DNA from 4 places in the Brevibacillus sp. SKDU10 genome. Region 2 is predicted to be linked to each of the others. Evidence: riboswitches for the same ligand, from Rfam matches in the RefSeq annotation. Region 2 holds a riboswitch; each other region holds the start of a gene.
What was found. A riboswitch is a leader RNA that binds a small molecule or an ion and turns the genes downstream of it on or off. The one in region 2 is predicted to bind cobalamin.
Positions count from the first base shown of each region.

Region 1 (6,150 bases), on a different contig from region 2:
CTTCAAAAATGCCTGTAATAATCCCGACAATACCATCCCGTTGCATTTCTTCCATAGCCCCATGTACTAGAGCATTCCCAAAACTTGTAATGGGGACCGTAACACCGGCTCCGGCCCATTTGATTAACGGTTCATACCAACCTAGTCCATCCATAATGGCCCCAACTACCACTAGGGTAGACATTGTATGAGCAGGTGTTAATTTGGCAACATCCATTAATAATTGACCGATGACACAGATGATGCCTCCAACAATAAATGCCCAAATAAAGATGCTCACTCATTTCCCCCCCTCTCAATAGCTACAGCGTGTGCTATACAAGGAATCGTTTCATTTTGTTGAAAGCTGAGTGGTGAAAGCAGAGCGCCTGTTGCTACAACCAAAATTCGGTTCCATTCCCCATTAGCTAACCGATTTAACAAATGACCATATGTTACAGTGGCACAGCATGCACAGCCGCTACCCCCGGAGAAAACCTCCTGATTGTCGTTATAAATTAATAATCCACAATCTGTGAAAGCTTCCTCACGAATGGAAAATCCATGCTTTTTCAATAGTTTTCCTGCGATTGAGTGACCAAGTTTTCCAAGATCGCCCGTAGCGATCAAATCATAATAATCAGGCCCAATTTGCATATCTCGAAAATGAGCTTGTATGGTATCTACTGCCGCGGGAGCCATAGCTGCCCCCATATTTTGGGGGTCAGTCAGTCCCATATCGACAACTTTACCAATCGTAGCAGAGGAAACTCTCGGACCTGTTCCTTGAGGTGCAACCACGGCTGCTGCCGCACCAGTTACCGTCCACTGTGCAGAGGGAGGCTTTTGTGCACCATACTCTGTGGGATAACGATACTGTTTCTCAGCAGTCGAATTGTGGCTGCAAGTACTCGTAAGAACATAATTAGCTGACCTGCTATCTATCAATTGGGCTGCTAAAGCCAACCCCTCCATAGAGGTTGAACAAGCACCAAATATCCCTAGATAAGGTACCCCAATCGTACGTGCTGAAAAGCTTGAGGAGGTGATTTGGTTCATTAAGTCTCCTGTAATGAGATAATTGATATCTCCTTTTTGCAAGCTAGCTCGTTTGACAGCGAGATCACAAGCTTCTTCCAGCATCATTTTTTCTGCCTTTTCAAAGCTGTCTTGCTCCAGCCAGGTATCACTATGAAGAATATCAAAATCATTCGCAATTTTTCCTTGTGCTTCGAAAGGCCCACCAACAGTTGCGGTGGATAAAATCGTTGGCTTGCTTGGAAAAATCCATGATTGATGTCCCTTTAACATCTTCAGATCCTCCTATCCTACCGCATAAGTAACAAACCATTTTACTAACGCGATGAAAAATGCGGCAACTACACCAAAAACGATAACAGAGCCTGCTAATTTAAACATGTTGCCGCCCACACCAAGTACATATCCTTCACTTTTGTGTTCAATAGCTGCTGAAGCAATCGAATTGGCAAAACCGGTAACAGGAACAGCAGTTCCAGCACCTCCGAATTGTGCAAGCTTGTCGTATACGCCAAAACCAGTTAGGAGAACAGAAATGGCGATTAGGACAGCAGAGGTTGGGTTTCCAGCGCTTTTTTCATCAAAGTGAAAAAAGTGAATGAAAAAGGTTTGAATAAATTGTCCAAGTAAACAAATCAAACCACCAACCCAAAAAGCCCGAATGGTATTTTTAAGCACAGGTCGTGGAGGCTCTAACGCTTTTGCAAAGGCTTGATATTCGATTTGAGTTGCGGTTAATTTACTGTTTTTTGTAGCCATTGTTAACTCCTTTATTGATGTAGTCAAAGTTAATTTGGAATACAAAGCCAGTTTTTATACCTGACTTTTATAGATAAAAACCAACAAAGTAACACAATCTAAATACATAGAAGGATTAGATGTTACTAGGGAGGATATTTATGCCTGAATTCTGGGAGATTGTTATTAGGTCAATCGTTACGCTTTTTACTTTATTGTTCTTGACCCGTTTAATGGGAAAACGCCAAATTGCCCAAGCCACTTTTTTTGAATATATTGTAGGTGTTACGATTGGCTCTATTGCGGGATTCATTTCTGCTGACGTTGATGATAGGTTTTTGAACGGATTCGTTAGCATGATCATTTGGGCCCTTATTTCATTTCTTCTCAGTTATCTATCGGTCAAAAGTAAGACAGTGAGCGATATAGTTGAAGGAAATGCTCGTGTACTGATCAAAGATGGGAAAATTATGGAGGATAATCTCAAGAAAGAGAATTATACTGGTGAGGAATTGTTAGAACAATTGCGCTTAAAAAATGTATTCTCAATTGCAGATGTTGAGTATGCGCTATTAGAGCAGAACGGTCAGATTAGTGTCCTGCTCAAAAAAGAAAATCAACCGCTTACTGCCAAAGATCTGAATATCCAAGGAGCTCCAAGCCGAGAGCCTCAAACGGTCATTTTGGATGGGAATGTCATGTTAGAGCCTTTGGCAACCACAGGATTGTCGAAAAGATGGCTCCACACAACTCTCAATAAGATGGGAATACCATTGGAAAACGTTTATATAGGACAAGTAGACAGTTATGGGCAATTGAATGTAGATTTATATGATGACCAAATTACTGTACCAGTCCCTCAGGAAAAACCATTGACATTGTCTACGTTGAAAAAATGCCAAGCAGATTTGGAGACTTTTTCACTTGAAACAAAAAATAACGTGGCCAAAAAGGAATATGAGAAGGGGGCTCAAAGCTTAAAAAAAATGATAGAAGGGGTAAAACCTTTCTTACAGAGCTAACAAGGGTCGATACAGAAGCCCTTATAATAGGAACCTTGTCCAGCCAAGTTACTAAAATCATCAAGGGGCTAATGCTTAGGCTATATGACAGGAACCTGATAATGGCAGGGGTATAAAATTGATTGCAACTTACATGAAAGGTAAGCTATCCTTAATTGGATGGCTTTTTTGCCTTTCCTATTACATTCATGGAAAGATAGAAACGAAGCGTGAATAAAATGAGAAAGAAAAGAAATTTTGATATAAATTAAATAACATAATTAACATTATGTAAACAATCCACTGACTGATTACTACCAAACTTCAAACATTACGTAAATATTTTACAAAGTTCTTACAAACCTATCACAAATTAACCATTGCCTTGCCATGTTCCACCAAATCGTGTTACACTCACAAACAATTACAACAGATTTATAGCCATGTTACGGTGTTTGATTTCAGGATCAGACTTAAAAGGGAAGTTCGGTGAAAATCCGATGCGGTCCCGCCACTGTAAATGAGGAGCAACATCCGATACACCACTGTTCGCTTTTGCAGAGAATGGGAAGGGAGGATGCTTGCGAGGATTCATGAGCCAGGAGACCTGCCGTAAGATGTAACACTCCCACGAGGATGGGCAGGTGTTTGGGTAGGTCGTATGATGATAGTGTACATACACCTATAGGAATTGGTTTGTCCAAAAACCCAAGCATCTGTCTCCTTTTGGAACGGATGCTTTTTTGTGCGAATCTTTAAGTAATAACATGTTAGCGGGGCGTAGAGGTCCAATTGCGGTGCCACCTGCACTTGAAGCTTGGGTGATCACTGAGTTAGTAGTTTCATTTTGTTACTTTGTTTTAAATAGGGGGGAGAAGCATGCAACAAACCGCCACGACAGCCCCAAGGTCAGTAAACAGCATCGGTACGCAATATACAAAAAATTGGATAGCGAAATTGATGGGAAGCGGCGTGGTATTATTTTTATCGCTGACGGTTGCAATCATGCTGGGACCAGTACAAATTGACCCAGTTACCGTTTGGAAGGTCATAGGCTCACATGTTCCTTTTGTACAACAATGGGTAGGGACAGACGTGTCTAACGCGCAGATGCATATTGTTTGGGATATTCGACTGCCACGTGTTTTATTATCTGCGGTTGTAGGTGCCGGGTTGTCTATTGTTGGGATAGCCATTCAGGCATTGATTCGTAATCCTTTAGCTGATCCATATATCTTAGGCGTATCATCAGGGGCATCGGTGGGAGCAACAGCAGTGCTGTTATTTGGTAGTTTGGGAGTATTTGGTTCGTATGCGCTTTCTTTAGCGGCCTTTTTAGGTGCTTTGGCTTCCGTTATATTGGTGTTTCTTTTGTCTTTGGTAGGCGGAAGGGTGCAGCTAATACGTTTGTTGTTAGCTGGAATAGCTGTGTCTATTATGTTGTCAGCGCTTACTAGTTTTTTTATTATGCTGGCACCAAGAGCGGAAAGCCTTTCAAGTGTGCTGTACTGGATGATGGGAAGCTTCACTCGTGCCAAGTGGGAGTCACTTGTATTGCCAACGATTGCAGTACTTGCTTTCTTTATATTCTTATGGGTAAATGCACGCAATCTAAATTTGTTGATACTAGGGGAAGAAACCTCTACGCTACTTGGCTTACATCCAGAAAATATGCGTAAGATTCTACTGATTACGATTTCTCTCGTTACAGGCTTACTGGTTGCTGTAAGCGGTAGCATTGGCTTTGTTGGTTTAATGTTACCCCATATCTTTCGCTTGTGGGTGGGTTCTGATCATAGGAGGCTAATCCCTCTTTGTGCCTGTGGTGGAGCGATTTTTATGATCTGGGCGGATGTATTGGCTAGACTAATCATTGCCCCCGAAGAATTGCCGATAGGAATAGTCACAGCGCTTTGCGGCGGTCCATTTTTTATCTGGCTGCTGCGTCGTAGGGCGTATACGTTTGGAGGAAGCTAATGTGCCTACAAAATTGGACGTAGACAAGCATGTTGAGTTAAAACAAGTTGGATATGAGATTCAAGGGACATGTATCTTGCAGGATATAGATTTACACGTACAAAAAGGAGAATTCGTGGGCTTGCTTGGCCCGAATGGTAGTGGTAAATCTACTCTTCTTAAGCAGGTATATCGGACTCTTTTACCCACTACAGGCAGTATCTATTTACTGGAAAGAGAGCTTGGTCAATACCAGCAGAAGCAATTAGCAAAAGAACTGAGTGCAGTGGTTCAAGAAACGCAGATTCAATTTGATTTTAATGTATACGAGCTTGTACTGATGGGACGTTCTCCGCACAAGAGTATGTGGGAGCAGGAGAATAAGCATGATCTAGCGTTAGTAGAGCAAGCTCTAGCTCAAGTTGGCCTGCAGAACATGGGTGATCGGAGTTATCTGAGTTTATCCGGGGGAGAAAAGCAGCGCGTCTTATTAGCAAGAGCAATTGTACAAGAGACCGATCTGTTACTGCTGGATGAACCGACTAATCATTTGGACATCCATCATCAATTAGGGATGCTCAAATTGCTGAAACAACAGCAAAAAAGCGTATTGGCCGCCTTACATGATTTAAATTTGGCCGCTATGTTCTGCGATCGTCTTTATATGCTAGAAAAAGGAGTTATCGTTTGCTCTGGAACTCCTCAGGAAGTTCTTCGGCCTGAAATTTTAGAACGAGTGTACAAGATTCAAACAGAAGTAACCGTTCATCCAGTTACAGGAAGAGTGAACATTCATTATATGATCCCAGATCAGGTTATTTGTTGAATAAAGGAAAAGGTAGGAAAACAAGATGAACAAACGTACTATGCAAAGCTCCACTACGAAGAAGCAAGGCCTTTTGCATAAAGGTCAAAAGATGATGATTACAATCTTTGCCGGTCTTTCATTACTAGTAAGTGGCTGTGGAAATGGGACGATTCCTCAGGCAGCTTCTACTAATTCACAACCAGTAGCTGAGAAGATTCAAATTAAAAATGGAGAGCATACGTTAACCTTCGAACAAGCACCGAAGCGAGTAGTGAGTATGAATCAGCATGTGACCGAAATGCTACTAGCATTAGGTGTTGAAGACGTAATGGTCGGTACAGCTTATCCTGACGACGAAGTCTTGCCCGAATATAAGGAAAAATATGATCAAATCAAGCTTTTGTCTAAGCAATATCCTTCCTTAGAAGTCTTTCTAAGTGTAGATCCTGACTTCGTTATTGGCAGAAGCTCTGCATTTACAGCAAAAGGAATTGGCAGTGTAGAAGAGCTGCAAAAAATTGGTATCCCGGCTTATACCATTACAGGAACGATATCTAAGCATCCGACAGTCGACGAGGTTTATGAGGATTTGATGCAATTAGGTAAAATTCTGCATGTAGAGGATCGTGC
Region 1 covers NZ_LSSO01000151.1:3,600-9,749, reverse strand. Annotated here, with positions in the region: gene spoVAE (stage V sporulation protein AE) at 1-280, opposite strand, end outside; gene spoVAD (stage V sporulation protein AD) at 277-1,290, opposite strand; gene spoVAC (stage V sporulation protein AC) at 1,303-1,776, opposite strand; gene AYJ08_RS11665 (DUF421 domain-containing protein) at 1,917-2,777, shown strand; cobalamin riboswitch at 3,189-3,385, shown strand; gene AYJ08_RS11660 (FecCD family ABC transporter permease) at 3,636-4,733, shown strand; gene AYJ08_RS11655 (ABC transporter ATP-binding protein) at 4,735-5,538, shown strand; gene AYJ08_RS11650 (ABC transporter substrate-binding protein) at 5,564-6,150, shown strand, end outside.
Region 1: linked by a shared signal. The riboswitch ahead of AYJ08_RS11660 (FecCD family ABC transporter permease) and the one ahead of AYJ08_RS13170 (hypothetical protein) in region 2 are both predicted to bind cobalamin.

Region 2 (6,150 bases):
AAGCTCCTATGGCAAGGTTGATCCTAAAGAAATTCTTCATACAGGGCTGTTCGATTTTGAAAAAGCAAGCCAATCTGCTGGATGGTTACAAGAATTACAAAAGCAAAGCCATACTCCAGAGACAGAAGAATACGGAATCTCCGCTTTTGTCTATCGCCGAAGAATTCCGTTTCACCCTGAACGACTATATAAATGGCTTCAGGATTGGCCTGAAAATGTGGTGAGAGCAAAGGGCTTCCTATGGGTTGCTACCCGTAATGACATAGCTTTGACGATTAGTCAGGCAGGTCCATCGATTCAATTGGAGTCAGCGGGCTATTGGGTGTCGGCTTTACCCGAAGAAGAGAAGCAGCAGATACTGGCGGAAGACCCTGAATGGGCTGAAGAATGGGACCCTCAATTCGGAGATCGTATCAATGAGCTTGTATGTATTGGATTTGATCTAGACCAAGGCAATATCATCCGGTCTTTAGATGCTTGCCTTGTAACAAACGAAGAGCTGCATGCAGACTGGAATACATTGAGAGATCCATTGCCAACAAGTGATGTTATTGTCGAGACGCTTAGTAGCCAGGATAATAAATAGAAATGATCAGGAGGATTTAACCAATGAGAGTAACAGTTACCCTGCAATGCACAGAATCTGGAGATCGTACCTACATTACAACAAAAAATAAAAGAAATAATCCCGAACGCCTAGAGCTAAAGAAATATTCCCCTCGTCTAAAAAAACATACTCTTCATCGTGAAACGAAATAGCTGGTAGATAAGACAAAGACACTCTTTTCGCATATAAGAGAAAAGAGTGTCTTAATCATAGTGGGGGATATCTCTTCAACCACATTTGCTAGTAGCTAGAGATTGGATAGCAATGCAACCAGCTAGCAGAGAATCGTGCCGTCAGTATGAGGAAGCAAATGAAGTTTATTTACTGAAATGATTCGCGATAGATTGAAACACAGCAAAATTTTCATCATGATAATCATCTCGGCCGTAATCGGGGTCAGCGCTGGTTTTGACGATTACTACTTTGGCCTTTGGATTCACATAAATGAATTGTCCATAGACTCCAATAGCGCTGTAGGAACCATCTGCGGGATCAGCCTCCCACCATTGGTATTGGTAGCCTAACACTCCCTTAGGATCGTGATTAGGCTGAGGCTTTTCGATCTGTGTGGATTCTTGCACCCACTTTTTGGAGATGATTTGTTTTCCGTTCCAATTTCCTTCATGAAGATATAAGCTTCCAAACTTAGCATAATCCCTAATGGTTGCGTTTAGACCCATAAAGGATAGCTCTGTGCCAAGGCGATCGGTACTCCAGTAAGCATCAGATTCCATTCCAAGAGGCCCCCAGATTTTCTCCTGTAAATATTGGGACGGGGGATTGCCTGTAACCTTACTGATCAGCATGCCAAGAACCTGTGTATCAATGCTGATATAATGCTGAAAAGTTCCGGATGGGCGCTGAGATTGTAGCCCCAATGCATAATCATTTACCGATTTATCGAATAGAAATGTCTTATACATCATCATGTTTATATCTGAAAAGGTGGCGTCATAGTCTTCATCAAAGCTAACTCCAGAAGCCATTCGCAAAATATCCTTAATCGGTACACCATCGTAGCCGCTGCCCTTCAATTCTGGCACATAGTGGGTGATCGGATCATTTACATTTTTAATGAATCCTTCATCAATAGCGATACCAACGAGAGCAGAGATAAATGACTTAGCCACTGACCAAGAAGTAAACCTTGTTTGTTCATTTACACCATTTTGATAGAATTCCTTCACGATCTTATCATCCTTGAGCACTAGTAATCCATTCGTCTTTGTTCGTTGCAAAAAGTCTTCAATAGCTAATGTTTGATCTTTGTATGTATAAGTTTGGGGCAACTCTTTTTGTAATGTTTCAAATTGGAAAACAGGCTGCGATGTTTCTATAGCGCGACTTGGAAAAATATTGTCCATGCTCTGAAAATTATAGCTAAGCTTATCCTTATTCAGCACGTTAATAATGTTCCAATTCCGAATGACTGCCCACATTAGGAGAAGTAATATAGCAGCAACCACGATACTTAGGCTATACCACCATATTTTCTTTTTCGATAGTTGTTTACTCTTCAAGAAATACCCTCCTTTATTTACCTAATTATGGTATATTTGATTATAAGACAGTGGGGTATTCTTATTCAATATATTAGGTTTTTATCCTGTTTTTAGAATATGAGGACTTATGATGTTACATTCATTCGTTTATGGCTAAACAGAACATGAAGTTGCTATGAGGTTATTTTTTGTTTAGAGAGTGTATATACATGTACAATAAGTTCTACATGACAATATCAAAGCAATAAAGTCACTACAGATATAAAATTAATAATTGTAATTTTTTAGACTATTTGTTATGTTTAAGCTGAAAATCAAATATGTGTAGAAACAGGTGCAGATAACCGTTGTTATTTGCTTAAAAGGGAAGTTCGGTTAGAATCCGACGCTGTCCCGCAACTGTAATTGGGAGCTATTCGAAAAAATGCCACTGTTTTCATTCAAATGAAAATGGGAAGGTTCGAATCGCGATGATCATGAGCCAGGAGACCTGCCTGTTTTAGCACACATCAGTTCCTACGAGGATAGGAGGTGTTACGTGCGAGCGATTAAACATGTGGTATTTTTAAATTTTTACATGTTTATTTGAGTTTTTCGCTTTCGCCCATTAACAACAACTTTCTTTTAGGAAGTTGTTTTTTTGCGTGATGCGATGCTTTGGAGTCTAGGAGGGATTTTTTGTTTGGGACAGTAGGGTATTTCAGGAATTATTTCAACACAGCAATCATGAACAATCTAAGTCTAGAAAGTCCTGATTCGCTAGAAGTCATTTATGGTCTATTAGGGAATGAAATCAAGCGACAAGACGTTGCAGAGGAAGTCAAAACAGATTACTATCGCAACCTTGAAAAAGCCTACAAGCTAACCAAAGAACAGTTATTTGGAATGGAGGAAGAGGAATGAATGAGCTTGAAAAATTTTCTCCTGGGCTAGACGGTGTGGTGGCTGCAGAAACAAGCATTTCTTACCTTGATACCATACAAGAGGAAATCGTGATTCGGGGTTACGATCTGATTGAGCTTTCTAAATCCGTTAGCTATGTCGATATTATTCATCTTTTACTGGAGGGACGGCTTCCCGATCAGGCAGAGAAAAACTCTTTGGAAACAAGCATGCTAGAGCGATATGAATTGCCTAGTGCGGTATTTGAGGTTTTAAAGCTGTTGCCTGAGCAGACACACGCTATGGATGGCCTGCGAACAGGAATTTCCGTTCTGGGAGGGTATGATCATGCGATTGAGGATCGCTCCATGCTTGTGAATAAGGAGCGGGCTTACCGGCTACTAGGTCAAGTTCCTAGCATTGCGGCTAATAGTTATCGGATTCTGACCAAAACGGAGATGATCCATCCAGACAAAAATTTACCGTATAGTGCTAACTTCTTCTATATGGTCACCGGGAGAAAGCCATCGCCGATTGAGGAAAAAATATTTGATCTGTCTCTGCTTTTGTACAGCGAGCATGAGATGCCGAATTCCACGTTTACAGCAAGGGTCATCGCTTCTACGCAATCGGATTTGTACGGGGCTTTGACGGGGGCGGTTGCTTCCTTGAAGGGTAGTCTTCATGGGGGGGCAAATGAGGCTGTTATGCACTTATTGCTAGAGGCAGGGACAATTTCCAAGTTCGAGGAGTTGTTACGCACCAAGCTATCCAACAAAGAAAAGATAATGGGATTTGGTCACCGGGTCTATATGAAAAAAATGGACCCTAGAGCGACAATGATGAAAGGAGCGTTACGGCAGCTATGTCATATAAAAGGGGACGATCTTTTATACCACATGTGTGAAGCCGGTGAGAGGATTATGGAGAGGGAAAAGGGACTATACCCGAATTTGGACTACTATGCAGCGCCTGTGTATTGGATGCTTGGGATTCCTATTCCATTGTATACACCTATCTTTTTCGCTGCGAGAACAGCAGGAATTTGCGCACATGTTCTTGAACAGCACGCACAAAATCGTCTATTCCGGCCACGTGTAAAATATGTAGGCGAGCGGCATGTTCTTTGAGGTAGGATTGGGAATTTATGTGTAAGCCAGCAACGCCTACATGATGTTCTGACCAACATCATGTACCATGATAAATAATTTTAAATAGAAAGGGAAGGATACTTTGTTAAAAAATATGGAGATAAACAAAACGGATGAGCTGATCGAGCAAATTACAGATTATGTTTTACATAAGAGGATTACGAGCTTGGAAGCATTTGAGACTGCCAGATATGTCCTGCTGGATACACTTGGTTGTGGAATTTTAGCATTGAGCTATCCAGATTGCACGAAGCTACTTGGACCTATTGTTTTGGGGACAGTTGTTCCCAATGGATGTAGGGTACCAGGTACATCCTTTGTTCTTGACCCAGTGAGAGGCGCCTTTAATATTGGTTGTATGATTCGTTGGCTAGATTACAATGACACGTGGCTAGCGGCAGAATGGGGACATCCATCAGATAATCTGGGCGGAATTTTAGCTGTTGCTGATTATATAAGCCGTGCACGGATCTCGGAGGGGAAACAGCCATTAACGATGCATCAGGTGCTGGAGGCGATGGTGAAAGCACATGAAATTCAGGGAGTGCTGGCATTAGAAAACAGCTTGAATCGAGTCGGGCTTGATCATGTATTGTTTGTTAAAATTGCAACAACAGCAGTTGTAGCACAGATGCTAGGAGGAACTCGGGAAGAAATAAACAACGCATTATCAAATGCTTGGCTTGATAATAGTAGTTTACGGACATATAGGCATGCTCCGAATACAGGATCACGTAAATCTTGGGCTGCTGGCGATGCAACTAGCCGGGGCGTTCAGCTAGCTATGATGGCCTTAAAAGGAGAAATGGGATATCCAACAGCTCTTACTGCACCAGGCTGGGGATTCCAGGATGTCTTGTTCAATAAACAAGAGATAAAGCTAGCTCGACCCTTGGATTCCTATGTAATGGAGAATGTGCTGTTCAAAGTCTCCTATCCAGCCGAATTTCATGCACAAACAGCCGCGGAATGCGCAATCAAGCTTCATCCGGAGGTAATGGCTCGTTTTGATGAGATTGACAGCATTACAATCACAACGCATGAATCAGCTATTCGGATCATTGATAAGGTAGGTCCATTGAATAATCCAGCAGACCGGGATCATTGCTTGCAATATATTACGGCTATCGGCTTGCTATTTGGTGACATTAAAGCAGACCATTATGAAGACCTAGCAGCATCTGATCCAAGAATCGATATCTTACGCAATAAAATGGTGGTTGTTGAAAATAAACAGTACAGCATTGATTATTTAGAACCGAGTAAGCGATCAATCGCAAATGCTGTTCAAGTGCATTATAAAGACGGGTCTTCTTCTGAGCAAATAGAATGCGAATATCCATTAGGGCATCGCTTCCGCAGGGTAGAAGCCATCCCTAAAATCATTGAAAAATTTGTTGAAAATGTAAGCACACATTATTCACAAAAGCAGGTTAGTAAAATAAAAGAAGCATGCATGGATTCAGAAAGGTTAAACAGCATGGCCGTTACTGAATTTATCGAATTATTTTTAATATAGAGAGGGGCAAACGAAATGGCTTGGATTGTCGATCAGCCGTCATCACAAGCTGAATTAGCAATGAAATTCAGGGAATTGATGAATGCTCCCGATCTTTTGCAAATTCCCGGCGCACACGATGCGCTGGCAGCTCTTATGGCGAGGCGGGCGGGATTTTCAGCGCTCTATTTATCCGGTGCAGCTTACACGGCCAGTTGTGGTTTGCCAGACCTAGGAATCGTCACGTCTACTGAGATAGCTCAACGGGCAAAGGAATTGATACGCGCAACTGATTTACCAGTATTAGTAGATATAGATACAGGATTTGGCGGGATTCTTAATGTTTCCCGGACTGCTAGAGAAATGCTAGAGGCTAATGTTGCCGCAGTGCAACTAGAGGATCAGCAGCTTCCCAAAAAATGTGGACATTTAAATGGCAAGAAGCTGGTGACGACAGAAGAAATGGTCCAGAAGATTATCGCGATTAAAAAGGTAGCACCAACGTTAGTA
Region 2 covers NZ_LSSO01000162.1:5,043-11,192, forward strand. Annotated here, with positions in the region: gene AYJ08_RS13155 (GTP-binding protein) at 1-586, shown strand, start outside; gene rpmG (50S ribosomal protein L33) at 610-759, shown strand; gene AYJ08_RS13165 (serine hydrolase domain-containing protein) at 925-2,127, opposite strand; cobalamin riboswitch at 2,425-2,621, shown strand; gene AYJ08_RS13170 (hypothetical protein) at 2,788-3,012, shown strand; gene mmgD (citrate synthase) at 3,009-4,121, shown strand; gene prpD (2-methylcitrate dehydratase) at 4,237-5,661, shown strand; gene prpB (methylisocitrate lyase) at 5,677-6,150, shown strand, end outside.

Region 3 (6,150 bases), on a different contig from region 2:
AAGATGTAATAAAGACATGCATGTCATCGTTTTACCTGATCCGCTTTCTCCAACAAGCCCAAGCACTTTTCCAGCCTCTATTTCAAAGCTTACCTCATTGACAGTCTGAGTCACCCCATGCGGTGTTGATACAACTATATGTAAATTGTTAACAGTTAGAATGGGGTGCTGTGCCATCTTCTGATCCTCCCTTCTATTTTCTTTTTAGGTCTAAGGCATCCCTCAATGCTTCTCCGAACAGGTTGAAAGCGATCACGACAAGTAAGATCATCATCCCTGGATACAGCATCAAGGAAGGGTTATTTCTAAAAAACGGTTTACTGTCATTGATCATCATTCCCCACTCCGCTCCTGGCGGCTGTATGCCAAGTCCTAGAAATGAGAGACCAGAAATAGCTAAAACAATTCCTCCGATGTCCATAAAAGCTAAAACGACCACCTGCGATATAATGGTGGGTAAGATATGCTTTAGAACAATGACCAGCTTTGGTGTTCCGCACACTTTTGCTGCTAAGATAAAGGGTTGCTCCTTCACACTAAGAACCATTCCTCGAATGATTCGGGCATAAAACACCCATTGGACAAGGACCATAGCAAAAATCATATTGCCCAGACCGGGCCCGAGGATTCCAATCAAAGCTAATGACAGAAGCAAGCTTGGAAAAGCCATGAATATATCACAAATTCGCATGAACAGATAATCAACCCAACCACTTCGATAGCCTGCAAAAATACCGACCGGAAGACTAATTAGCATGGTAAATCCCATGACAAAAAAGGCTGTCCCCAGTGAGGTTTGTGTTCCATAGATCAGCCGAGACCATATACATCTGCCCAAATGATCTGTCCCTAACGGAAACTTCGAGGAAGGGCCTTGTAGCTTTTGCGTGATATCAACTAGATTCGGATCATTTGGAGACAAAAAAGGAGCAAACAGAGCCAATAGTATCATGAGGATGATAATCATGCCGCAAATGATCATGAGCTTTTGTGACAGTAGCTTTTGCTTCATTTTTTTCAACACGCTTATTGCTCTCCTTCCCATTTTATCCGGGGATCTAGGAAAGCATATGCAATATCCACAAGGAGATTGCAGACGACAAAGATCACACCCATAAACAATAAACAGCTCTGAATCATCGGATAATCACGGTGTAAAATAGAAGTGACAAACAAGGAGCCCATACCAGGCCATGCAAAGACGGTCTCAACAATAACGGCTCCGCTTAGCATGTTTCCAATGCTCATGCCAAGTCCAGTTAACACAGGTAATAAGGATTTTTTAAACACATGTCTACCGATGATTAGACTTTCTCGCAGCCCTCTCGCTCTCGCATATACGACAAATGGCTCATTCAAGTTTTCTAGCATACTGGTGCGAAGCAAGCGCATGTACGTACCTATATAAGGAAAAGCCAATGTCAGGGCCGGAAGCACTAGATGGGCAAAAGTTCCTCTTCCCAATACGGGAAATAAATCTAACTTTACCGATAAAAAATAGATGAACAGAAATCCGAGCCAAAAAGCAGGCATCGAGACGCTTACAAAGGCCAGCATCCTGCTAACCTGATCAATTAATTTCCCCTTGTAAAGGGCAGAAATCATTCCTAAAGGTAAACTAATAAAAATAATCAGGAGCAATGAAGCACATGCGAGTTGCATTGTCGGGAAGAAATGGAGAATAATTTCATCCCATATAGATTTCTTCGACACATAAGAAATCCCTAAATCCAATTGAACCACTTTTCCTAACCAATTTACATACTGGATATACAGGGGCTTGTCCAGCCCTAGCTCTGCTCGAAGGGAAGCCACTGCCTCATCTGTTGGAGGAATATGTGACGCCCTCAAGTAAGCTACGGCCGGATCCCCGGGGGTTAAGTGGAGCAGAATAAAAGTGATCAGAGAAATTCCCAATAATATTGGCAGTAAACTTGTGAGACGTTTAACAATAAACCAACCCATTTACTACTCCTTCGCCGTTTTTACATAACCCCACTTCACTTCATATCAATGGTAGTGAAAGGCACTTCGTATTCTTGAGGCAAGAAATGAACCCCGCTCAGATTTTTATGATAGACCGCTATATTAGATTGATAAGATATTGGTAAGTAAGCAGCCTGTTCGTGCAATGTAGTTAAAATATCTGTATAAAGCATCTTTCTGTGTGCTTCGTCTGTACTTACTAATACTTCCTTGATTTTTCCATCTAATTCTTTCTTGCCTGGTAGCCCTGATAGAGCTTTGTAATCTGGACTGCCGCCTTCCGAAGGTGTTGTGATAGCAGATAAATAGGAATGTGGATCAAATGGAACACCCCAGCTTGCCGTAAATAATAAATCAAAGCTGCCTTCATTGGCTGTAGCCCAAAAATCCTCTTCTTCCTTACTAGTCAGCTTAATATCTATCCCTAATTTTCTAAACTCACCTTGGGTATATTCTGCGATCGCCTTCTGGATGTTGTCTGAGCTAATAAACATCAGCTCCAATTGTAGCGTTTTTCCAGCCTTCTCTCGAAATGGTTTGCCATTTACTTGTTTCCAGCCCGCTTCATCCAATAACTGTTTCGCTTTTTCTTCATCGTGTTCATACGGTTTTACATCAATCTTCGTATATGGAATGGTAGGTGCAAATAACGTATCAGCTTTTCTTTCTGTGCCGTAAAAGATATGATCGATGACAGCCTGCTTATCAAAGGCATGCTGGATGGCTAGACGTAATTTACGCTCTTTGAGAGCTTCTCTGTTCGTATTAAAGAGTAACGCCCTTGTAGCCGTAGGTTCTGATAATTTGGTTTCATATTTTCCCGATTCCTTCAGAAACCGGAACGAATCCTGACTTATGACTCCGTTTCCAAAAATCAGATCGATGTCCTTTTTCTCAAAAGCTAGCACTCTCGATTCACCGTCAGGTATGACTTTAACAATTACCTTATCGACTTTCGGTTTCTCGCCCCAATACTTCTCGTTTCTTGTAAAGACAGCCCTTTCATTTTTCTTATATTCGCTTAGTACCCATGGACCTGTCCCAATCGGTGACTTGAGCCCGTCTTTAAATGTGTTTTGGCTATCAGGAAAGGCGGCTTCTCCTACAAATCGTAAAGGTCTGATGTACGTAAGCTCCTGAAGAGTTGGGTAATATGGCTTGTTCAAAATCAATTTAAACGTAAAATCGTCCACTACCTCCGTACTTTTAATTTGATTTATTAATTCCATCCATTCATGTTGGGGAGCATTAGCTAAAACCGTATCGAAGTTTTTCTTCACGATTGTAGCATTAAACGGCGATCCATCCGAAAATGTAACATCTTTTCTTAGATGAAACACGTATTCTTTTCCATCCTTCGATACATCCCAGCTTTGGGCCAGCCACGGTTTAAGCTCCCCGCCTTCACCGTAGTAAACGAGAGATTCATATACCATAGCTTGTGAGAACCATTGATTCGGAAAATAGGTATGAGGATTTACGTCCCCAATATCTCCGGACCAGGAAAACGTAAGAACTTTTGAACTATCTTGATTTGCTCTATTTTCTCCTTCTTTTGTTGTGTTACCACAGCCAGCGACAATAATTGTCAGCATCGCTACTAGTCCAACAAAAGAAGTAATAAATCTAGACCGTTTCAAAAACATTTTTATCACCTTTTATATAATTTAATTATTCTAAAAATGTTAAAACACAAAAAAACATTGCCAACCAGATTAAAAAGGTCAGAAATGCCTATCGTTTATGAACACATCACATCGGTCTTTTAGCATTCAAAACACCTCCCTATCTCCCCGTAGGTCTAACAGCATTTCTAGAATAGGCAGGTCTTCTGACTTGGGTTCATCATCTCCATGCGTCTTCCCAGATATGATCCAGTGACATGTTTGCATAAGACTCCCCCTTACAGCGGCGGGACCGTGCCGGATTTACACCGGCTTCCCTTTTAAGTATCCGTTTATGAAACAAATACACCTATTCCACTACCATATGTAGTTTTTCCTTATGGAAATATTCACTTTATATCCTTTTTTTGAAAGTAGGACAAAAAGTTTACCTAGAACAAATTATATTCGTTATTCCAAGTTTACGCTATATGAAATTAAAGCCCTTCTATAATTCCGCTCAGGAGATCGAACATTTTTGCCCAAAGAGGTTTAAGAAGATGCTAGGATCAGGTTCATCTATAAAAAGCTCCAATTCCTCTACAGTAAGAAAACATTGCAACAGCATGTCCCATTAACAGCTTTAGCAATGTTTTCATAGAAATCACATACCGTTGTAGCTTACAAACTCTCCGTTCGGCTTACGATAGCCGCGTGGACGTTGGCTTGAGAGCTTTTCTTTTCCGATAGTAATCATCATGACAGTTTCATATCCATCAGGAATTTCTAATATTTCCTTTATAGCACCTGGATCAAATCCAATCATCGGGCACGTATCCCAGCCTTTATCTTTCGCAGATAGCATGAACAGCATCGCAGAAAGGCTTGCATTACGAATGGCTTCTTCCTTCATAAAGGATTCACCCTTACCCTCATATATCCCTGTAACAGTCTCAACGGTACGATCCAGCTCTTGTTTACTCAAAATTCCGAGATGATGCATGCCCTCGTTTATTTTTTCCACCGCTTGATAAGCGTAACGATTGCCCAACACCAAAATGACTGCTGAAGCTGAATGCACCTTATACTGCTTGCAGGATTCATAAATTTTTTCTTTCAAGACTGGATCCGTTACGACAAGATAATGTGTATGCTGAAGATTAAAAGCAGAAGGAGCATATTTAGCCAAGGTAAAGATCTCTTCAAGCTCGGATCGGGTAATTTCTACCCCTTCAATGAAATTATTTGCGGAACGTCGACTTTTCACTAGGCTTGTAAATTCACTCATGTAAACTCCCTCATCTCATGTATGTATCGAAATTGTTACAGGGGGGAAGACGCGTTTTCTCTACACTTACTCGCTCCCCCTGCTTTTTGTATCGAATATAATTCTACTTTTTACTTTGTTGATTCTTGTCTAAATGTTACTTCTTTAGACCTATATATCGCGGCATTGTTCACGTTATACCTTATTATCATACAATAGAGTACGTGAATCTGGATACCTTTCTTTTCAGGTCCGTCCTTAGGCAAAACTTATGCAAATAAAACATATGCACCTGGACCAATCAACGCAACGCCGATAGCTACCGCTAGCAATACCAGATTGTATTCCATACCGTTCTGAGTAATCCATAATCCATTTTTTCCATGTACAGTAAAAATAGCGATCAGCATAGTAACAGCGATTAGTGCTCCTCCTACCCAAGTAAACACACCAGAGGCAAAAAGCAATCCTCCAACAATTTCACTGGCTCCTGCCATGAAAGCCATTAACAAGCCGGGCTTCACACCGATTGATTCTAACCAACCTGCTGTTCCCTTTAAGCCATGCCCGCCGAACCATCCAAATAATTTCTGTGTACCATGACCAATAAATAAAAGTCCCACAACTAATCGAATAAGTAAAAGTCCTGCATTCATTTTCTTTTTCCTCCTCAGGAATATGTTTTATTTTAAGTATCTTCAATTAAAGATATATGAGATAGATGGATAATATGCTTCTTTTTATTATCGCATCTGTTTTTTCAGCTACTTATCTACAAAATTCATTTGGGCTGACTTCCCTAGCTTTTTTAACAAGGTGATGGTAATCTCTTTTTCTTCAGGAGACAGTCCATTCATTGCTTCTGCTAGCTTTTCTCGATGCTTCGGAAAAATCTCTTGGAGAAATTGCTCTCCTGCTTGTGTTAATTCCGCATAGATCACGCGTCGATCATTCGGACAGGGCTTACGAAGCAAATAGCCTTTTTTTTCTAGCTTATCAACCACATAAGTAATATTTCCGCTAGAGATTAAAATCTTATCTCCAATTTGCTGTAGAGGCTGCCTGCCTTTGTGAAATAACAATTCTAGGACGCCAAATTCAGTCGGATTCAATCCATATTGTCGAATATCCTTCTGAACATGAGCAGACGTCCAATTAAAGGCGCGAGATAAGACAACGAACAAATGGAGAGATTGCTCTTGAGCTTTATTAACATCCGTAATCATGTCCGTTTGCTTTCCCTGTTTGTCCTGCATTTTGTTCTCTCCTTTCCTTGATTATTTTATCTTACCT
Region 3 covers NZ_LSSO01000204.1:15,611-21,760, reverse strand. Annotated here, with positions in the region: gene AYJ08_RS20795 (ABC transporter ATP-binding protein) at 1-177, opposite strand, end outside; gene nikC (nickel transporter permease) at 194-1,024, opposite strand; gene nikB (nickel ABC transporter permease) at 1,027-1,965, opposite strand; gene nikA (nickel ABC transporter substrate-binding protein) at 2,001-3,632, opposite strand; cobalamin riboswitch at 3,791-3,979, opposite strand; gene AYJ08_RS20775 (nitroreductase family protein) at 4,255-4,878, opposite strand; gene AYJ08_RS20770 (DoxX family protein) at 5,127-5,513, opposite strand; gene AYJ08_RS20765 (MarR family winged helix-turn-helix transcriptional regulator) at 5,622-6,113, opposite strand.
Region 3: linked by a shared signal. The riboswitch ahead of nikA (nickel ABC transporter substrate-binding protein) and the one ahead of AYJ08_RS13170 (hypothetical protein) in region 2 are both predicted to bind cobalamin.

Region 4 (6,150 bases), on a different contig from region 2:
CTCTTTGGTTCCGTTATTTTTTAGACCGTAGCCTGTGTTCTTAACGCTTTCAAAACGCTATCAAATGTGTGATGCGTCTCTCCATACACGAGTTTAGGTCTGTCGATCATAATGGTATAGATGCCAAGCTCTAGGGCTGCCGCCAGCTTCTCATCTACAGCTCCTACCTTACCGCTTTCTTTTGTAATCATTGTAGTAACACCATATTGTGTATACAAAGCGGCATTCAATTCTTTCGAGAAAGGACCTTGCATGGCAATAATATTTTTTTGCTCTACGCCTAACTCTTCACATTTTTCCATATTGTCTTTGCGTGGCAGCATTCGTGCAATCAAACGAATCTCAGGATCACCTAGCAAATGCTTAGTAAACGTACCAAGCGTTTTGCTTCCTGTGGTTAGCATCACTACGCCTTTTCTTTGTTTTGCTTCCAATGCTGCTTGTTCATAATTTTCCACTATGAGCACATTAGGATGGTCAACATAACTGCGGGTCTCCCTCTCATACCGAATGTAAGGAAGCTGTAATTCTTCTGAGCAAGCCATAGCATTTTTAGATGCTTCTTCTGCAAAAGGATGACTTGCATCCACAATGGTTGTAGCCTTTTGTTCCTTGGCTAAGGCAATCATATCCGCTAGTGGTAGTCTTCCTACTCGCGTCGTAATTCCCTCGTCCTCTAAGCTTTTAGCGGCAGAATCGGTAACAACCGTTGCCAGTAGATCAACACCAGTAGATTTCAAAAGGACAGCCAATTCGCGTGCATCACTTGTCCCTGCCAAAAACAGGATCATACACGTACCCCCCGTTTATCGTCAGCTTCTGTAGCCTGAGACTCCTTGCTACAGGCTGTTTGCTCCTCTTGGGTTACAGGGGTATGGCTGTGTCCGTTTGCATGGTGATGATTATGATCATGGTGGTGGCCATGGTCATGGTGGTGATCATGGTCGTGGTGGTGATCATGGTCATGATGGTGATCATGGTCATGATGGTGATCATGGTCGTGGTGGTGATGATCGAATACAGCAAGTTTTCTAAATTGACAAAGATCGCAGTTGGCTAATGCCCGTCCCTGTAATGCTTCTATAGAACGATCTACTACAATTTGTTCTAGCAGTTCATGGAACCCTAATGCCTCGCTCATCGAGGCATGTATATCAGGGAAGTCCTGATGAAACTGTTGTAAGTTTTCTTCTAAACGTTTTAACAGGATACCCGTAAATAGCAAATAAGGAAGGACATAAATCTGCTTAGCTCCCTGTCTTACACAACGGACTAATCCTTCTTCCACTGTCGGATAGGTAACGCCCATGTACGCCACTTCAACGTTACCTACCCCTGTACTCTCCCATAACAAGCGGGCTATTTTACAAAGATCGCTGTTTGCATCTGAATCACTGCTACCACGACCTACTAAAAGAATGGCACTATCCTTGTTAGCCGGTTCTAGCGGTGTATAGGTAGTTGTATGTTGTAGACGATCCCGCAAAATTTGCACCATATCCTCGTGAACACCTATGGGACGCCCATAGCGAAAATCTACATGGGGATATTTCGCCTTAGCTTCGTCTATTTCATGAGGGATGTGCAGTTTAGCATGGGCTGCTTGAAACAGCATTAAAGGTACCATTGCTACAGTGGTAGCGCCACGTTCTACTATTTTTTGCACGCCCTGCATAATGGTTGGTCTGGTTAACTCCAAGAAACAAGTCTCATACAGTGTCACGTCTGTTTGTTCCTGTAACAATTCCGTAACTCGCTGTGTAAACTGTAGAAGATGCTCATTTCCCTCGGCATCTCTGCTACCATGACCGATAAAAAGTATTCCGTTCAAAAAATTCCCCCCCCTTAATCTCCACACGGTTCTTCGATCTGCAATGGAGCTACGAATTCCTGATAGCGGTATTCAAGTACCTGCCCTGTACGTTTAAAGAATTTATGGAATCGTTCCTCGATATGACCCTTTGCCTTGTACTCATCCACAATCCGTTCTACAAGTCCAATGATCTGATCTTCTGGAACTCCCTCAGCTATACGTTGTCCAGGATGAGCGTTACGTCCGATGCGCTTGCCACCTAAAAACACATCATATGCGCCACGTCGGTATACAAGACCAATGTCTTCCATAACTGCACCGTAGCAAGCCATTCCGCAGCCGTTAAAGCCAATTTTTAAATCCTTTGGCACAGCTAGACCATCTAATCGTCTGCCTAATTCCTCAGCTACAGGGATCGATTCATCCTTTTCTAAATCACAAAAATCACAAGCTTTCACCTGCGCACTAGCCCCGATCGGAAACAATTGAAAGCCGACTGCTCTTAATTGTTGCGTGACCTGCTCTGGATCTACCTGCGGTAAGCGAAGAATAATTTGATGCTCAATGCTGTACATCATTTCTCCGCCATCCTTGGTCAAATCGGCCAGTAGACGCATTTGCTCAGAGGTAAAATTCTTACGAGCTACACCAGGCGAAACTCCTAGCTCTAAAATATCAACAACTCCGCTAAACGGGCGAGGTGGTGGAGTGATACCCTGATTTAACTCTAATGCTGTCTTTTCATCAACGCACGCAAGCGCTTCCATCGCTAATTGAAAGGCCTTTACCGCTTGTTTAGGAGCTTGAAAGCTCTCTGCCTCTGCCTGAAAAGAATTCTGTTCTACTTCCCCTGAGAATCGCCTGGGATTTGAAAGGGCTTCCATTGCCGCTGATGGTGCGGAATCAGAAACCTGAGCTTCTTGTATTGTAGCCTTCGGTGAAGTCGCTACAGCCACTTCTTGCACAGAAGATGACTCAGATACCGGATTTCCACTCTGAGGCTGGCTGTGAAGCGCCCAAGGCTCTGCCTTCTCCTGCAAGCGTTCATGAGGTTTTAACGGTTGATCCATGCGATTTAACGTATATTTACGTTGATATCCGCGCGGAGTAATAATTTTTTGGTCGTAAACAAAGGTAGTCGAGTTCCCGATGATTACTGTTGTCAGCATTCCAATTTCATGCTGCAGCATGTCTGCAAGTGTTGTAATTACAACATGCTCTCGATCTCTATAGGCGCTCTTTACGATTCCTACAGGCGTTTTTGGAGAACGATATTTTAATAATATTTGCTGTGTTTCTACAATTTGTCGTGTACGGCGACCACTGCGCGGGTTATACAGCGCAATGACAAAATCAGCAGAAGCGGCTGCTTCTACACGCTTAGCAATCGTTGCCCACGGTGTAAGATGGTCACTCAAGCTGATTGTGCAAGCGTCATGCATGATTGGAGCACCCAATAAAGACGCGCAAGACTGAATGGATGAAATACCAGGTACAACCTCTACCTTCACCCCAGCAGATTCCGTCCAGCCTTTTTCTACTAGGACTTCATAAACTAGTCCGGCCATGCCGTATACCCCAGCATCCCCACTAGAAATAACGCCAACAACTTGACCTAACTCAGCCAATCTTACCGCTTCTTGAGCGCGGCTAACCTCTTCTGTCATCCCAGTACGCACGACACTTTTGTCTGAAATAAGCTCTCGAATTAAATCTACATAAGTGTTGTAGCCAATTATCACTTCGCATTCCAGGATAGCCTCTTTTGCCCGATGCGTAATGTGATCATGATGTCCTGGTCCAAAGCCAATTAGTAGAATTTTTCCTTTCTCCATCTACTCCAAGCCCCCTATCCTTATTTGCAATCGACCTTACATTTTTATACAATAAAAAAAACAGCGCTTCCCCGTCTGACTTACGTGAGAAGTGCTGTTATGATGAGCTTGTTATTTTTTGAAAAGGAGTATCCCCTTCTGCAGCAAAACTGCTCTCATAACACCTCCCCATCTGCCGTAGGTCTGACGGTGTTGTTAGAATAAAGAGGGTAGCCTGACTCTTGGAATATCCTGCTCCTTTTCGTCTTCTGAAAATTTGTAATATCCAGTGACAAAAACGGGCTCTCCAATTACAGTGGCGGGACCGTGTTGGATTTTCACCAACTTCCCCTTGTGAATCGTTTCTCATGTAACAATTCCTTTATTCCCAAGCTTATGTGATTACTTCTATCATAATCCAATTTGCATTTTATTGTCCATACTTTTCTGTCTAGCCCACACGGGACTGGACAAGTGGTCAAAGAAGATCGTATACTGACATACTATTAGAAATCTTCTTTTTTTATGCATAGAGGAAAATATATTTGAATATACAGTATCATAATTAACATATTATAGAAAGGTTGTTAAAACATGTCCCTCTTACACACCTTACAACAACGTCAAGCTATACGCGCCTGCGATGGTCGCCCTGTAGAAAAAGAAAAGATTGAAAAGCTACTGGAAGCAGCTATATTAGCACCTAATGATCGCTTGCGAGAGCCTTGGCACTTCTATGTCATTCAAGGTGCTGCTAAGGAACGGTTTAACCAGCTAGCTCAGGATTTCTTGCTTGAACGCTTTCCTACCAAACCTCATTTAGTAGAAGAGTCCATGAAGAATGTTCTGGCTACCCCTCTCATTATAGTCGCTACATCACAAATCATAGAAGGCGACGAAGCTTCTTCGCTTGATAATGATTATGCTGTAAGCTGCGCTATTCATTCGATGTGGCTGATGGCTTCTGAGCTAGGTCTAGGTTTTGTGTGGCGTACGCGTGGTGTAGGTTTAGCTAGAGATGAACGTCTCAAAGCCTTCTTGTCCCTATCTGATCAAGAAAAAGTGATTGGTTCCTTATTTATTGGCTATCCAACTGATGAAGCCACACCTCGAACTGCTCGAAAGCCTTTCACGCAAAAAACAACCTGGGTTGAGTAAAGCTTTGGTATATTTCGAAAGGTTACAAAAAGGTTACATTTTTCCCCGCTTTGTTGTAACATTTTCCTCACCTGCTACGTATTATTTTTATAGTAGGTGATGATACATATGACAAACCACATGACTTTTGCCATACTGGTGGGCTTGTGTGCGACAGCGGGACTTTTTTTATTTCGACGCGCTGTGACGAGTGGAGATCGACAGCAAGGTGGATTCTGGATTAATGGTCTAGCTATCGCTATTGCAACTTTGCTGGTTTTATTCTCAAGCGCCATCGTCGTGTTCTTATTGGTTACGATTCTCTGGACAGTCGGCACTCTATTTCCTATGTTTGTCGACAAATCTGATTTCTGGACACTCGTTTCCTTTGCAGTCGTCTCCTTTTTCATGTTAATGCTGTACGAACTAATTCTTGAACCAGTCCTTTTATACATAATGCAAAGACTACATATCTCAAGAAATTGGAAATTGATACCTGAAATTTTAGCAACGACCTTCATTTTTTATCTCGTGCACACCACATGGATTCCTGATGTCTTGTTAACACCATTAACTCCTTTATTTGTTGGCTTATTAGCTGTAACAGTCGATTATTTTTTAGAGCGCATCATGGGTGAGAGAAGGTAAAAATGCAGACACGACAAAAAGCACCTCTTAGTTTGCGAATTTCGCAACATGACAGAAGGTGCTTTTTATCTGTCTTTTCCTCGTACAAAAAGGCGTTTCTGCCAGCTACAGAAACGCTTCAACTGTTCTTCCATTCTTTTTTATATGTATGTTCTCCCGTTTTACAGCAGATGCACTTAGCGTGTCGTCCCTGTTTTTCCCTGTTTCTTCTGCTGTAAGCGGTATTGAGTAGGTGTACAACCTGTTTCTTTCTGAAAAACAGCGGCAAAATAGGCACTATTACGAAAACCTACTCTGCTTGCAATCATTGAAACATTTCGATCTGTTTCTAGTAGCTGCTTCTTCGCTTCATCTATTCGGATGCGCGTTAAATATTTCCCTGGCGTTATCTTCATACAACGAGAAAAACAACGCTGCAAATAAAAAGGACTCACATAGAGACGTGACGCCATTTCACGCAGAGTTACGGGTTGGTTATAGCAATCGTGAATCATCTCTAGCAAACGGGTCGCCGCATCTTCTTCCGCTGATTTCCAGGTCGGTTCAGATGGTCTACAACGCTTGCAAGGACGAAAACCTGCAGCAATGGCATCGGACGCCGCATAATAAATCTTCACATGCTCTCTTTTGGGTGTCCTTGATTTGCATGACGGCTTGCAAAAGATACCCGTCGTGCTAAGGCCATAAAAGAATAGTTGATCATAATTTGGATCGCATTCTACTATCGCCTTCCAGAAC
Region 4 covers NZ_LSSO01000149.1:71,374-77,523, reverse strand. Annotated here, with positions in the region: gene cobK (precorrin-6A reductase) at 21-791, opposite strand; gene AYJ08_RS11245 (sirohydrochlorin chelatase) at 788-1,831, opposite strand; gene cobJ (precorrin-3B C(17)-methyltransferase) at 1,846-3,648, opposite strand; cobalamin riboswitch at 3,836-4,027, opposite strand; gene AYJ08_RS11235 (nitroreductase family protein) at 4,222-4,785, shown strand; gene AYJ08_RS11230 (hypothetical protein) at 4,894-5,412, shown strand; gene AYJ08_RS11225 (bifunctional transcriptional activator/DNA repair enzyme AdaA) at 5,589-6,150, opposite strand, start outside.
Region 4: linked by a shared signal. The riboswitch ahead of cobJ (precorrin-3B C(17)-methyltransferase) and the one ahead of AYJ08_RS13170 (hypothetical protein) in region 2 are both predicted to bind cobalamin.